4 regions of the Neobacillus solisequens genome follow, and region 4 is predicted to be linked to each of the others. Evidence: predicted binding sites of a transcription regulator. Region 4 holds the regulator's gene; each other region holds the start of a gene.
The links. Region 4 encodes Rex, which represses fermentation and respiration genes when NADH is low (regulators of the CRP and FNR family bind a similar motif). Its sites were predicted from a motif close to TTGTGAAATATTTCACAA; they were not measured.

Region 1: ACI3K6_RS08085 (AtpZ/AtpI family protein) is a predicted target of Rex. The motif match lies at 1,467-1,484, and genes of this name have one in related genera.
Region 2: ACI3K6_RS05160 (TIGR04053 family radical SAM/SPASM domain-containing protein) is a predicted target of Rex. The motif match lies at 1,457-1,474, and genes of this name have one in related genera.
Region 3: ACI3K6_RS00585 (nitric-oxide reductase large subunit) is a predicted target of Rex. The motif match lies at 2,103-2,120, and genes of this name have one in related genera.

The regions. Positions count from the first base shown of each region.
Region 1 is NZ_JBKFGJ010000006.1:113,749-116,927, reverse strand. Features, by position in the region: gene ACI3K6_RS08090 (S8 family serine peptidase) at 1-1,264, shown strand, start outside; gene ACI3K6_RS08085 (AtpZ/AtpI family protein) at 1,640-1,861, shown strand; gene ACI3K6_RS08080 (ATP synthase subunit I) at 1,864-2,238, shown strand; gene atpB (F0F1 ATP synthase subunit A) at 2,262-2,975, shown strand; gene atpE (F0F1 ATP synthase subunit C) at 3,039-3,179, shown strand, end outside.
Region 2 is NZ_JBKFGJ010000003.1:193,082-196,260, forward strand. Features, by position in the region: gene ACI3K6_RS05145 (Cof-type HAD-IIB family hydrolase) at 1-34, opposite strand, end outside; gene ACI3K6_RS05150 (metal-sulfur cluster assembly factor) at 387-695, shown strand; gene ACI3K6_RS05155 (DsrE family protein) at 697-1,035, shown strand; gene ACI3K6_RS05160 (TIGR04053 family radical SAM/SPASM domain-containing protein) at 1,558-2,679, shown strand; gene ACI3K6_RS05165 (Crp/Fnr family transcriptional regulator) at 2,719-3,179, opposite strand, start outside.
Region 3 is NZ_JBKFGJ010000002.1:30,262-33,440, reverse strand. Features, by position in the region: gene ACI3K6_RS00585 (nitric-oxide reductase large subunit) at 1-2,018, opposite strand, end outside; gene ACI3K6_RS00580 (Crp/Fnr family transcriptional regulator) at 2,235-2,927, shown strand; gene ACI3K6_RS00575 (DUF2249 domain-containing protein) at 2,959-3,179, shown strand, end outside.
Region 4 is NZ_JBKFGJ010000027.1:83,721-86,899, reverse strand. Features, by position in the region: gene ACI3K6_RS21745 (ABC-F family ATP-binding cassette domain-containing protein) at 1-266, opposite strand, end outside; gene moaC (cyclic pyranopterin monophosphate synthase MoaC) at 428-919, shown strand; gene ACI3K6_RS21735 (redox-sensing transcriptional repressor Rex) at 950-1,612, shown strand; gene ACI3K6_RS21730 (YhbD family protein) at 1,943-2,566, shown strand; gene ACI3K6_RS21725 (polymer-forming cytoskeletal protein) at 2,580-3,179, shown strand, end outside.

The DNA of each region.
Region 1 (3,179 bases), on a different contig from region 4:
GCTAGAGTTAGTCGAAGGAGGAATGGGAGGAAAAACGGATTTAAAAAACGTTCAAGGAAAAATCGCCCTAATTGAACGGGGTACACTTACTTTTACGGAAAAAGCCAATCATGCACGCGCGGCGGGAGCGAAAGCGGTCATCATTTATAACAATGTCAACGGTAGCTTTATGGGTAACCTTGATGGAATGTTGGATATCCCTGTCGGTTCCCTCACGAAGGAGGAGGGAAAGAGGCTGCAAAGAGCCATTCAAAACGTCAAAGGTCTATCAAGAGTTCAAATAATAAAGGAAAAAGATCGTCTAGCTGATTTTAGCTCCAGGGGGCCGGTAACGATGACTTGGGATATAAAGCCGGATATTGTTGCCCCTGGCGTTGCGATTCATTCAACCATACCAGGAGGCTATTTATCGCTCCAAGGAACAAGTATGGCAGCGCCGCATGTCGCCGGTGCATGTGCCTTAATTAAACAGGCCCACCCTGACTGGACACCCGATCAAATAAAGGCTGCCCTAATGAATACGGCAAAACCACTTGTGAAAACAGAAACCTCCCTTGAATTAAGCCGTGGATCAGGTCCCATCAACGCGCCCTATTATCATACCTATGCCCAAGGGGCTGGTAGAATTCAAGTAGATGAGGCAATCAAGACGGAATCACTCATCATGCCAGGGAGCATTAAATTTGGAAAATTCACTGAAGGTAAGAATAGGCATATTGACATTTTAAAAATAGAAAATACTAGCAGTCGAACACAAATGTACTCATTTGATCTGCCCAAGCAAAGGGAAGGACTCAACTGGCGGTTCCCGATATCATTTTCATTGGGACCAAAACAATCAAAGGAGGTAACAGTTGAGCTTGAGGTCGATCCAAAAGTGTTTAAAGAGAAGATTTTTGATGGCTATTTAGCTGTAAATGCTGGGGATACGATCTATCATGTTCCTTATTTATATGTTCTTGAGGAACCGGGCTACCCGAGAATAATGGGCTTTGATTTTACTCCAGGAGATCAGCCAGGCACTTATCGGTATGAGGTGTATATGCCAGGGGGAGCTGAGGAGTTTGGCATTGCGCTCTTTAACCCTGAGGACTATCGTTTTGTTCAGTTTTTGGATTCCAGCACAAACGTGAAAAAAGGGCTAATTCGAAAAGAACTATCACAAGAAAGTTTACCGCCGGCAGGCACATATAGGGTGAAAGTTTTTGCCAAAAAAGCCGGCAAAGAGGACTTTATTGAAACGATGATTGTCATTGACAAATAAAAGGAGCTGTTGCCAGCTCTTTTTATTTTGCAAAATAACTTCGGGAAATAACTAGAAATAATTTTCTAAGTAGTATTAATTCAAAAATTTTTCCATTTTTATTATAAAAAATGAAACCAAATTAGTAGAAAATCCGTAAGAATATTTTGTACTACGTAGGTAGTGTTAAGGTAATTTAAATTTATAAAATTCGGGAAATTGCATGTTGATTAATTCACGTAAACCAATTGACATTAAACATTGCCTATTGTATGCTAACAAAGGGTGTAATCATAGCGTTTTCATTAAAATTTCATTTGACACGAGCCCAACAATGTTATATTCTTGAATAATTTTTTTCCAACACCCATTCTCTTATGGTGAGGATGATTTTTTATGCAAAAAGATCGAAATCCATTTCGTGCTATGGCCTTAATGTCCGCGATTGTCTCCCAATTGGTAGGCTCTATTTTAATAGGAATATTTGCAGGCAGATGGATCGATAAGAATTGGGGTACAGAGCCAATTTTCTTAATTATCGGACTGTTGTTGGGGCTTTCTGCAGGTGTATATTCCATGTTGCTCTCAATCCGTCAGTTTTATTCAGGAGATAAATAACCATGCCAGATTTTAAAGAACTATATAACAGACAGCGAAAATGGACTTTTTACATATTATCCATTTGTGTACTTGGCTGGGGGTTTACATCCTACAAAACCGTTTTCCTTGGAATCATACTAGGTACCATTTTTAGCAACGTGAATCTTTGGTTGTTAATGAGAAAGGCAGACAAATTTGACAAAGCCATTTCTCAAGGAAAAAAACTGCGTTCGCTTGGATCCCTACAAAGATTAGCAATGGCAGCGATTTCAGTAACAATTGCCTTAAAATGTCCACAATATTTTAGGGTAGAAGGTGTTGCATTGGGGCTAATGACATCCTATATTGTCATTATGATAAATTATTTTTATCATGCACTGCATGTACATAAATAAACGGGAAGCGAGGTGAAGTTTACATGCATCATGGGGCTCCTGAGTTTGAATTTATGGGTCTTTGGTTTAACGCGGCGAATATGTTGATGATTACCGTATCCAGTGTGATTGTTTTCTTAATTGCCGTGATAGCAACCCGCAAACTGGCCATGAAACCTACAGGGATGCAAAACTTTTTGGAGTGGGTGATGGACTTTGTTAAGGGCATCATCAACAGTACAATGGATTGGAAGGACGGCGGAAGATTTCATGTTCTCGGTCTGACAATCATCATGTACGTTTTTGTATCCAATATGCTAGGTCTGCCATTTGCAATTATTGTTGACGAAAAACTTTGGTGGAAATCGCCAACAGCTGACCCAGTAATCACTTTAACCATGGCGGTTATGGTAGTCGGGTTAACGCATTTTTATGGCGTGAAATTAAGAGGGGCGAAAGCCTACGGGGGAACGTTCTTCAGCCCAATGAAGTTTTTATTCCCGTTAAAAATTATTGAGGAATTTGCCAATACCTTAACGCTTGGTCTGCGTCTTTACGGTAACATTTATGCCGGGGAATTGTTGCTATCTTTATTAGCAGCTGGACTAGCACATCAAGGTATAGCAGGGTTTATTGCAGCTATTCCGCTGACCTTTGTCTGGCAGGCATTCTCGATTTTCGTCGGATGTATTCAGGCGTATATCTTTACTATGTTAACAATGGTTTATATGTCTCATAAAGTGAGCGCTGACCATTAATTTTATAAGAAGTTGAAAACAAATAAAAAACTTATTTATCCATTTTTAAGGAGGAACAAAATAATGAATCTTATAGCAGCAGCAATCGCAATCGGTTTAGCAGCAGTAGGTGCAGGTATCGGTAACGGTCTTATCGTAGGCCGTACAGTAGAAGGGATCGCTCGTCAGCCTGAAGCACGTGGATTACTACAAACTACAATGTTC
Region 2 (3,179 bases), on a different contig from region 4:
CTAAATCCAGTGCAATTAAATGTTTTTCTGCCATATGAACCCCTTCTCAAATCGGATTTTCTTGATCAGCTTACAAAAGTAATTTATGAATCAAACTGTAATTAAATTATAAATACTATGTTAACAATTTATATAGAGCATGTAAAAAAATTCACACCTAAAGATTCTTTATTTTACTATACTAAGGAATAAGGAGTACAGCTGTTTTATTTGATACTTACGTTAAACAACTCTGATGAGTTTTGTACCCAGTGGATTGGAGCAGAAACCAACATACAAGTTTAACTGAGCCTTTTAGAAAAAAGCAGTTCAAGCTCTTAGAAATGGTTTTATCAATTTGTTTTGTTATAATAAATACAGCAAAAAGTTAGAGGAGTGAAGCAAAAGTGAACGAAGAGTTAAAAGAAAATATTATGGGTGCATTAGAGCTTGTAATTGACCCTGAACTTGGGGTTGACATAGTTAATTTAGGTTTAGTTTATAATGTTGAAATGGATGATGATGGAATCGTAACAGTCACGATGACATTAACTGCGATGGGATGTCCACTTGCAGGAACCATTGTTGATCAAGTTAAGCGAGCTATTGCAGATATTCCTGAAATTAAAGATACTGAAGTCAATATCGTTTGGAATCCACCATGGAACAAAGACATGATGTCGCGTTACGCAAAAATCGCGTTAGGAATTCGTTAAGATGAAAAATAAAGTCATTTTAGTAAGTTCCCATCAGCTTGGCAGAGGGGATGAAGCCCTTGGGGAAAGCATCCTCGAAACGTTTTTTACCATTTTAAAACAAAAAGAAGAACTTCCTGTTGCTGTGTTTTGTATGAACAGTGGAGTCTTAACAATGACTGAGGAGTCATTAGTCTCTGTCCATTTAAAAGAAATGGAGGATAAAGGAGTCAAGATTTTAGGATGCAAAACATGCGCTGATCATTTTGCGGTAACTGAAAAATTAACAGTTGGCAAGATTAGTGGCATGGACTACTTTATCGAATTGGCAAGTAAATATGAGGTTTTGACTATTTCTTAAAACATTTTTACCCTTAAAGGATAAACGCATCAGAGTTCTCAAAAGAATTCTAATGCGTTTTTTTATTTGTTCATTATCGTAGTGATGAAGAACAAAACTCGGCTGGTCAGTAAGAAAACTGTCCTTCATCGTGGAGATGAAAGACAAAATTCAACTGGGCAAAAAGAAAACTGTTCTTTATCATGGTGATGAAGGACAAAACTCAACTGGTCAGTAAAAAAACTGTCTTTCATCGGGGGGATGAAAGACGGAACGAGATTAGTCCACAGGAAAATTGGTTTTCATCAACCCTGTAAGTGATTTGATTTAAAGGATTGAACTGTTTTTTTAGAGGCATTACAAAATTCCCCCTGTTTCAGTGCTCTCCTGCCTTTTTTATTCTCTATTTCCATTCACAAAACGTACATATCTAACAGGCACATTGTGAGGTAGTTCACTTTTTTCACCTTTTAACCTGTTTATAATACAAAGTAATCGAGGCTTTTTAGTTGAAATAGCCTAAATTTTAGGAGGAGTTTCAGAATGAATTTTAATCGGGATTTTAATAAAGATCCGTTTATCGTGATTTGGGAACTAACTCGTGCATGTCAATTAAAATGTCTGCATTGCCGCGCTGATGCTCAATATACAAGAGATCCCCGTGAACTTTCTTTTGAAGAGGGAAAAAACTTAATTGATCAAATATATGATATGAATAATCCTTTGCTTGTTTTTACAGGTGGCGACCCGTTGATGAGGGAAGATGTGTTTGAAATTGCGAAATATGCCGTTCAAAAAGGTGTGCGCGTTTCGATGACACCAAGTGCTACCCCAAATGTTACAATCGAGGCCATGCGTAAAGCAAAAGAAGTAGGTCTTTCTCGCTGGGCATTTAGCTTGGATGGGCCCACTGCCGAAATTCATGATCATTTCCGTGGAACGTCCGGTTCATTTGATCTGACAATGGAACGGATTAAGTACTTACATGAACTGGAAATGCCGATTCAAATCAATACGGTCGTTTCAAGATATAATTACGACCATTTAGAGGAAATGGCTAAATTGGTTGAGGAACTAAACTGTGTTCTTTGGAGTGTCTTTTTCCTTGTTCCAACTGGAAGAGGACAGGTAACTGATATGATTTCTCCAGTTGAACATGAGAAAGTGTTGCGCTGGTTATATGACCTCAGTAAAAAAGTGCCGTTTGATATTAAAACAACCGAAGCCATGCATTATCGTCGCGTGGTGATTCAGCAAAAAATGCGCGAAGCAAAAGCACAAACAGATGAAATCAATTACTTATCAGCTCTGACCGAAAAAGGATTAACTGGTTCTATCGATGGATTAGGAAGGGCTCCAAAAGGGGTAAATGATGGAAATGGTTTTGTATTCATTTCTCATATTGGCGATGTTTATCCAAGTGGCTTGTTACCAGTAAAAGCCGGGAATGTTCGTGAAACCCCATTGGCTGAAATTTACCGCGAATCGCCTATCTTCCAATCATTAAGAAATCCAGATGGTTTTAAAGGAAAATGTGGTGTATGTGAATTCCGTTATGTATGTGGTGGTTCGAGATCAAGAGCATATGCGATGACTGGCGACTATTTGGAAAGTGAACCATTCTGTGTTTATATTCCAAAGGCACTGAGAGAAAAACATTCATAAAAAAAGGAAGCAGCGGTCCTGGAGGAGCTGCTTCCCTTGCTATTCAATATTACAATAGACGGCTGAGCAATTTTCACAGCCAATCTCATCTTTTAGATATTGGAGATTTAAAATAGATATTTTCCCTTTTTTAATCGAAATAATTTTGTCTTTCTTTAAATCACTTAAAATCCGGTTGGTACTTTCGCGTGAGGTACCACAGAAGTTAGCCAATTCTTGATTCGTTAGTGGCAGATCAATTAATATCTCATCACCCTTCGGAACACCGTAACTATTGGACATCCGAATTAAAGTTGAGAAAAGGGCACCGCGTTTACCATTCAAAACTAGATCACGGAACTTTGTTTGGGTTTTACGGAAATGATCACTCATCCATTTCATAAATTCAAATGCAAGCTTACTGTTCTGGAAGATTTCACTTTCAATCACATCTTTTTTAATTGCGGCAATCTCACCTTCTTCAAGGACCCGCGCACTTAATAAATATTTTGGACTATCCG
Region 3 (3,179 bases), on a different contig from region 4:
TTTCGAAGCGTGTAAATAAGAACTGCACAAGCAAACATCCCATATACACCCATCATTGACCCGTGGCCATGTGTTGGAGTTAAGAATTGACCATGTTCAAAATATGATACTGCCGGCAAGTTAATTAAAAAGCCTAATACACCCGCACCAACTAAATTCCAGATGGCTACAGAAATTAAGAACCAGAATGTGCCTTTATAAGGGAAGTCTACACCCCCATCACGCATCATCTTATATTGTTCATAAGCTTCCAAGATCAATAGAGTTAATGGAATTACCTCGAGTGCTGAGAATACAGCGCCAAGCCCAATCCAAACTTCTGCTGAACCGTTATAGTAATAATGGTGGCCAATTCCGATTACACCACTGCCTAATAGCAGAATTAATTGGAAATATAATTGTCTAACCGTTGATTTTTTCGTCACTAAACCTAGTTGTACTAATAAGAATCCAATCACTACGACTGCAAATACTTCAAAAATACCTTCTACCCAAAGGTGGATAATCCACCAGCGCCAATAGTCAGCAAAGGTAAAGCTGGTATCAGGATTAATAAATAATGCAAAGATATAGAAAGCAGGTACCGCAATAGCAGAGTAGAATAGCAAGTGGATAAGTCCACCCTTATCTGTTTCTCTTTTAAGCCCTGCTTTTACACCACGGAACACAATGAAAAGCCAAATTAACATACCAACAATTAAGATTACCTGCCATACACGACCAAGTTCAATATATTCCCAACCGGAATGACCGAATAGGAACCATTCGTTTCCGAGTTTCCCATTGGCACCTAGCCATTCACCGACCATACTTCCGCCAACAAGAACTACCAATGCCCAGAATAAAATATCCACTAGTAAGCCTTGTTTCTTCGGCTCATATCCACCTACAAGTGGAGCCACATAAATCCCCATACCCAACCAAGAAGTAGCAATCCAGAAGATGGCAAGCTGTAGGTGATAGCCTTTTGTAATATTAAATGGTAGAATGTCATGAATCCATTTTATGCCAAAGAAGCTGTCCGGCTCGATATAATAGTGAGCTAGTAAAGCACCAAACATACATTGAACAAAGAACAAGATCGAAACAACTGTAAAATACTTACCTGTTTTGATTTGTGAACTAGTAACAGGAATTTTCCGTAAATCAATCCGTGGGAAATTCCCTTCTTTATATGCCTCAACCATGCCAAATTTATAACGATGGAAGAAATATAAAATAACCCCTAGCATTAGAATAAACAGAGTGATGCTTGCCCCGCTCCACCAAACTGCTGAAAATGACATTTTGTTTCCTGCATCTTCATAATAAGGCCAGTTATTTGTGTAAGTAATTTTATCACCTTCACGGACTGTACTTGAAAGCCATGCTGTCCAGAAGAAGAAATCAGAAATTTGTGTAATTTGATCACCTTTAGCGACATAGGCACGATGATCCTTTGGCATATCAGAGTCTTTTATCAAGTTAGCCTTTAATCCCCAGTCGTCGCCTTTAGTGAAAACTTGTTTATAGTAGGTTTGAACTTGTTTAAGTCCATAGCTTTGCGCATCCGTTAACTTTAAAGTCTCTTTACTGCTATCATAGCGATTCTTACGCATTTCTTTGATGACTTCAGCTTTTATCGAAGTTTGTTGACCATCATCTAGTTGGGCAAACCTCTTACTAAATTCCTGATTTGCCTTATAATCTTGCATTCCTTCAGTATATATCTTTAAAGACTCTGCCGTGTAGTCAGGGCCCATATATGAACCATGTCCCAACACCGTCCCATAATCCATTAGCCCATATTTTTGCCAAACCGCTTGGCCGCCCATTATGGTTGCTTTTGTAAACAAGACGTCCCCTTTTTCATTTGTGACTTCAAGAGGTCTTGGCGCTTGTTCCTTGAATATCCAATAGCCACCGCCCAATAATACGGTAAAGCTTAGTAGAATTGTAACAATTAAAATGGATTTTAAAAGGGCGTTTTTATTTTCCTTCACCACTTTTTTCGTGGGTTTTCCCCGTTCGATTTCCATACCAGAATCATCCTTTCGTTTTTGTTCACATTTGTATTGTAAATGTCAAAGGCCTAATACATAGTGAAGCACCTCATCTAAACCATGTGATATTCCTCACACCACTGAGAATTATTTTCAATCAACGTTTCATCTATGACGTAGGTCACATTTTTCCTGTGATATGACTGCTAAAATGAGAGTAATCAATATTTAATAACACGAAGGTGATGTTTAATGAAACAAGAGGATATTGAAAACAGATTATCAGAAGTTCCCTTATTTAAAGAGCTATCCAAGGAAGAACTTGCTCCAATCATAAAAATTGCGCAAACCCGATTCTATAAACATAAAATGTATGTCTTTATGCAGGACGATCCACTTGACCGAGTTTTCTTTATTCATAGTGGTAAAATCAAAATTTATAAAACGGATCTATCTGGTAAAGAACAGATTATCTCCGTTCTCGAACCAGGTGAAATGTTTCCACATGCTGGATTCTTCCGAAAGGGGAATTATCCTGCCCATGCCGAGGTGATGGAGGATGCAAATTTAATCGTAATCCCCATCGATAAATTCGAAGAAATTTTAATCACTTACCCGGAACTATGCATAAAGCTATTTAAGGTATTGGGCGAAAAAATTATCGACTTGCAAGGAAGATTAGAAGCCCAAGTTCTTCACAATACTTATGAGCAAATAGTTCTTCTACTAATCAGGCTTTGTAAAACTAATGCTGAAAAGGCTGGGGACCTATATAAGCTCTCCACACCATTTACCAATAGAGAATTGGCCAATATGATTGGTACAACCAGAGAAACAGTCAGCCGGACTATTAATCATTTAAAAAAGAAACAATATCTGCTCCAAGCAGAAGACGGGAATTTTATGATTGACCGTAACGCTTTACAACAAGAATTATTTTTATAACCAAATCAATACTAAAAAGGTGGAGAAAATGATGGAATCAAAAGTTATTGAGTTAGATGTGCGTGAGGATTTAAAAAATAAATTGGAACCATTTCAAAAAATCATGGAAGCTATTAAAGATTTAAATAAAGACGACACCTTTATACTCCATGCACCATTTAAGCCTGTCCCGCTATTTGCCGTTATGAAAGCAAAAGGATTTATGCATGATGAAGAAGAAATCGACAAAAAACATTGGAAGGTAACATTTAC
Region 4 (3,179 bases):
GTTAACATTTCATCCCAAATGGACAGACTTGATTCCAACCCGGTATTTTGCGCTAAGTATCCGATCGAGACACCCTTTGGCTTGATAATTTCTCCACCGTCATGGGAAAGATGCCCTGCGATAATTTTTAGAAGGGTGGATTTTCCAGCACCATTACGACCTACAAGGGCAACACGGTCCCTCGTTTGTAATTCAAGCTTAATATTGGATAAAATAAGGTCAGCACCAAAGTATTTTTGTAATTGATTAACTTGTAATAAAATCATATTTTTTCACCTCTATTACCTAGGAATAGTGTACCGTATTCCTGAAATAACGGCAATAAAGCAGGATATTGTACGTTTTGGAAAAAAATATCACCATTCGCTCAAACTTTCACACACAGAGACGGTAAAATATAGTATCATTTTTTTTGGAGGACTATACTATGGCAGAGTTTACGCATTTTAATGAAGAAGGCAGAGCAAAGATGGTGGATGTAAGCGATAAGCCGGAAACGGCGAGAACAGCGCTTGCGCATTCTAGCATTACTGTGAGTAAAGAAATTTATGAAAAAATCACTAATGAGGAAATGAAAAAAGGCGATGTCTTAGCAGTTGCCCAAGTGGCAGCAGTGATGGCAGCGAAAAGGACATGGGAAATCATCCCGATGTGCCACCCGATTCCATTAACTGGTATAAATGTTACTTTCTCCTGGGAAAGCGATAACGATCAGTATACATTGCAAATTCAGGCAACAGTTAAGACTAAAGGGCAGACAGGTGTTGAAATGGAAGCGCTAACAGCGGCGTCTGTTTGTGCATTAACGGTATATGATATGTGTAAAGCAGTGGATAAGGGTATGGTAATCGGCCCTACCTACTTAATGGAGAAATCCGGCGGCAAAAATGGCGATTTTAGACGACTTGATCGAATATAAACAAAATGATTAGCGGGGTGAAGGAGTAATATGTCGAATGAAACAATGAAAATCCCACAAGCAACAGCAAAGCGATTACCCTTATATTATCGATTTTTACAAAACTTGCATTCTTCCGGAAAGCAACGAGTATCATCAGCCGAATTAAGCGAGGCAGTAAAAGTAGACTCCGCAACAATTCGCAGGGACTTTTCCTATTTTGGAGCCCTTGGTAAAAAGGGTTACGGCTATAATGTCAATTATCTATTGTCCTTTTTCCGAAAAACCTTGGATCAAGACGAATTAACGAAGGTTGCCTTAATTGGGGTAGGGAATTTGGGCACAGCCTTTTTACATTATAATTTTTTAAAAAATAACAATACGAAAATTCAGTGCGCGTTTGATGTTTCACCCGATAAAATTGGCACTTCCATCGGCGATGTTCCGGTTCTGTCCATGGATGATTTGGAAAAACATTTGGTCGAGGATGATATTTCGGTTGCGATTTTAACCGTACCTGCTCCTGTTGCTCAGATGATAACGGATCGCCTTGCGAATACAGGGGTCAGAGGTATTTTAAACTTCACCCCTGCCAGATTAAATGTTCCAGCCTCCATTCGGGTTCACCATATTGATTTAGCAGTTGAACTGCAATCATTGGTGTACTTTTTAAAGCATTATCCATCAATTGGAGAAGTAGAAGTTGAAGAATAATTTTGCCATGGGTCTTTCCATAATTGGGAGGGCCCATTTTTTTTCTAAAAAAAGGAGTAAGACAGAGACCCCTTATTAACCCGAAAAAGGGAGAGGTCCTCGAAGGGTGGGTTTTGGAAAAAGTGATGAGAGAATTCCGATAGAAATCGCAAGTACCTCCTAAAAAACATTTTGATGGGCGGTATTCCTGGATAGAGGCGGACCCATTTTAATGGTCCGGCCTTTTTTTTTTGGTAGGATACCAAAAAATTTACAAAATGATAAAACAACGCCTTTACAACGTAACAGTGTTATGTTACATTAATGTCATCGGAAAGGAGTTTTTAAAAAATGAGTGAGGAGTTAATTTCTAAAAAAGAGTTATTGGATTTAGCAGGAATATCATATGGGCAGTTATATCGCTGGAAGCGAAAAGACTTGATTCCCGAGGAATGGTTTATTCGCAAGTCCACTTTTACTGGTCAGGAGACTTTTTTTCCTAAAGAAAAGATCTTAAAACGCATCGAAAAAATCCAAACGATGAAGGAGAATTTATCGTTGGATGAATTGGCCAATATGTTTTCTCCAAGCGTAACAGACCTACAATTATCAGCTGAAGAACTAGTAAAACGAAACACTGTTTCGCAAACAGCGATAAATCTATATCTGGATATTGAAAAAAATGGTCCTGACTTTAATTTTTCGAGAATACTTGAAATATATGTATTAGATAAGCTATTGCAGTCCGGAGAGGTAAATCTCGAAGAGGGAAGAATGATCGTTCAGCTCCTAGTAGCTAATCGAACGACGATTAAGCAAAAAAGCGGTGAGTTAGTGATCACCCGAAAGCTAGGTGTTTCTTCGTGCCTATTAGCAATCAATGCGGAGAGTATTCATTTTGAAACGGGAACAAAGGTTGTGTCCCGCCTGCCATTGATGGGCTGCATGGAAGAACTAAAAGCCAAATTACTATAAAAGGGGAATGGAAATGGATACGCAAAAAAAGGGAGACCTTTATATAAATGGCATTGGATCATCCAATGGCGGACAATTTGACAAAGTGTTGATTAACGGCAGAGGAAGCGTCAATTCCGATATCGATTGCAATGAATTTGAATGCAATGGTTTAGGTACAGCAAAAGGGAATATTCGGGCGGAAAAGGTAATCGTGAGCGGAAAGAGCAAAATGGAGGGGGACGTGAACTCCAATGAAATCTTAGTTGAAGGGACCGCTAAAATCAACGGTAACGTAGAAGTGGAAAAGCTGCGAATCTCGGGCCAAACTTCTATAGGTGGCTGGCTTAAAGGCGAGGAAATTCAAATGAAAGGGACCCTTTCTGTTGGTGGCGATTGTGAAGCTGAAACATTTAAAGGAGAGGCTCAATTTACTATTGGCGGATTGTTAAATGCCGATGAAGTGGATATAAAAATCTTTTGGAATTGCCATGTAAAAGAAATAGGCGGGAGAACCATTAGGGTCGAGTATAAAGAGTCGCTGGTCGGAAATTTGCTGAAACCTTTTACACGCCACCAATTAGTGACGGACCTAATGGAAGGGGACAAAATTGAGGTGGAGTATACAAAGGCC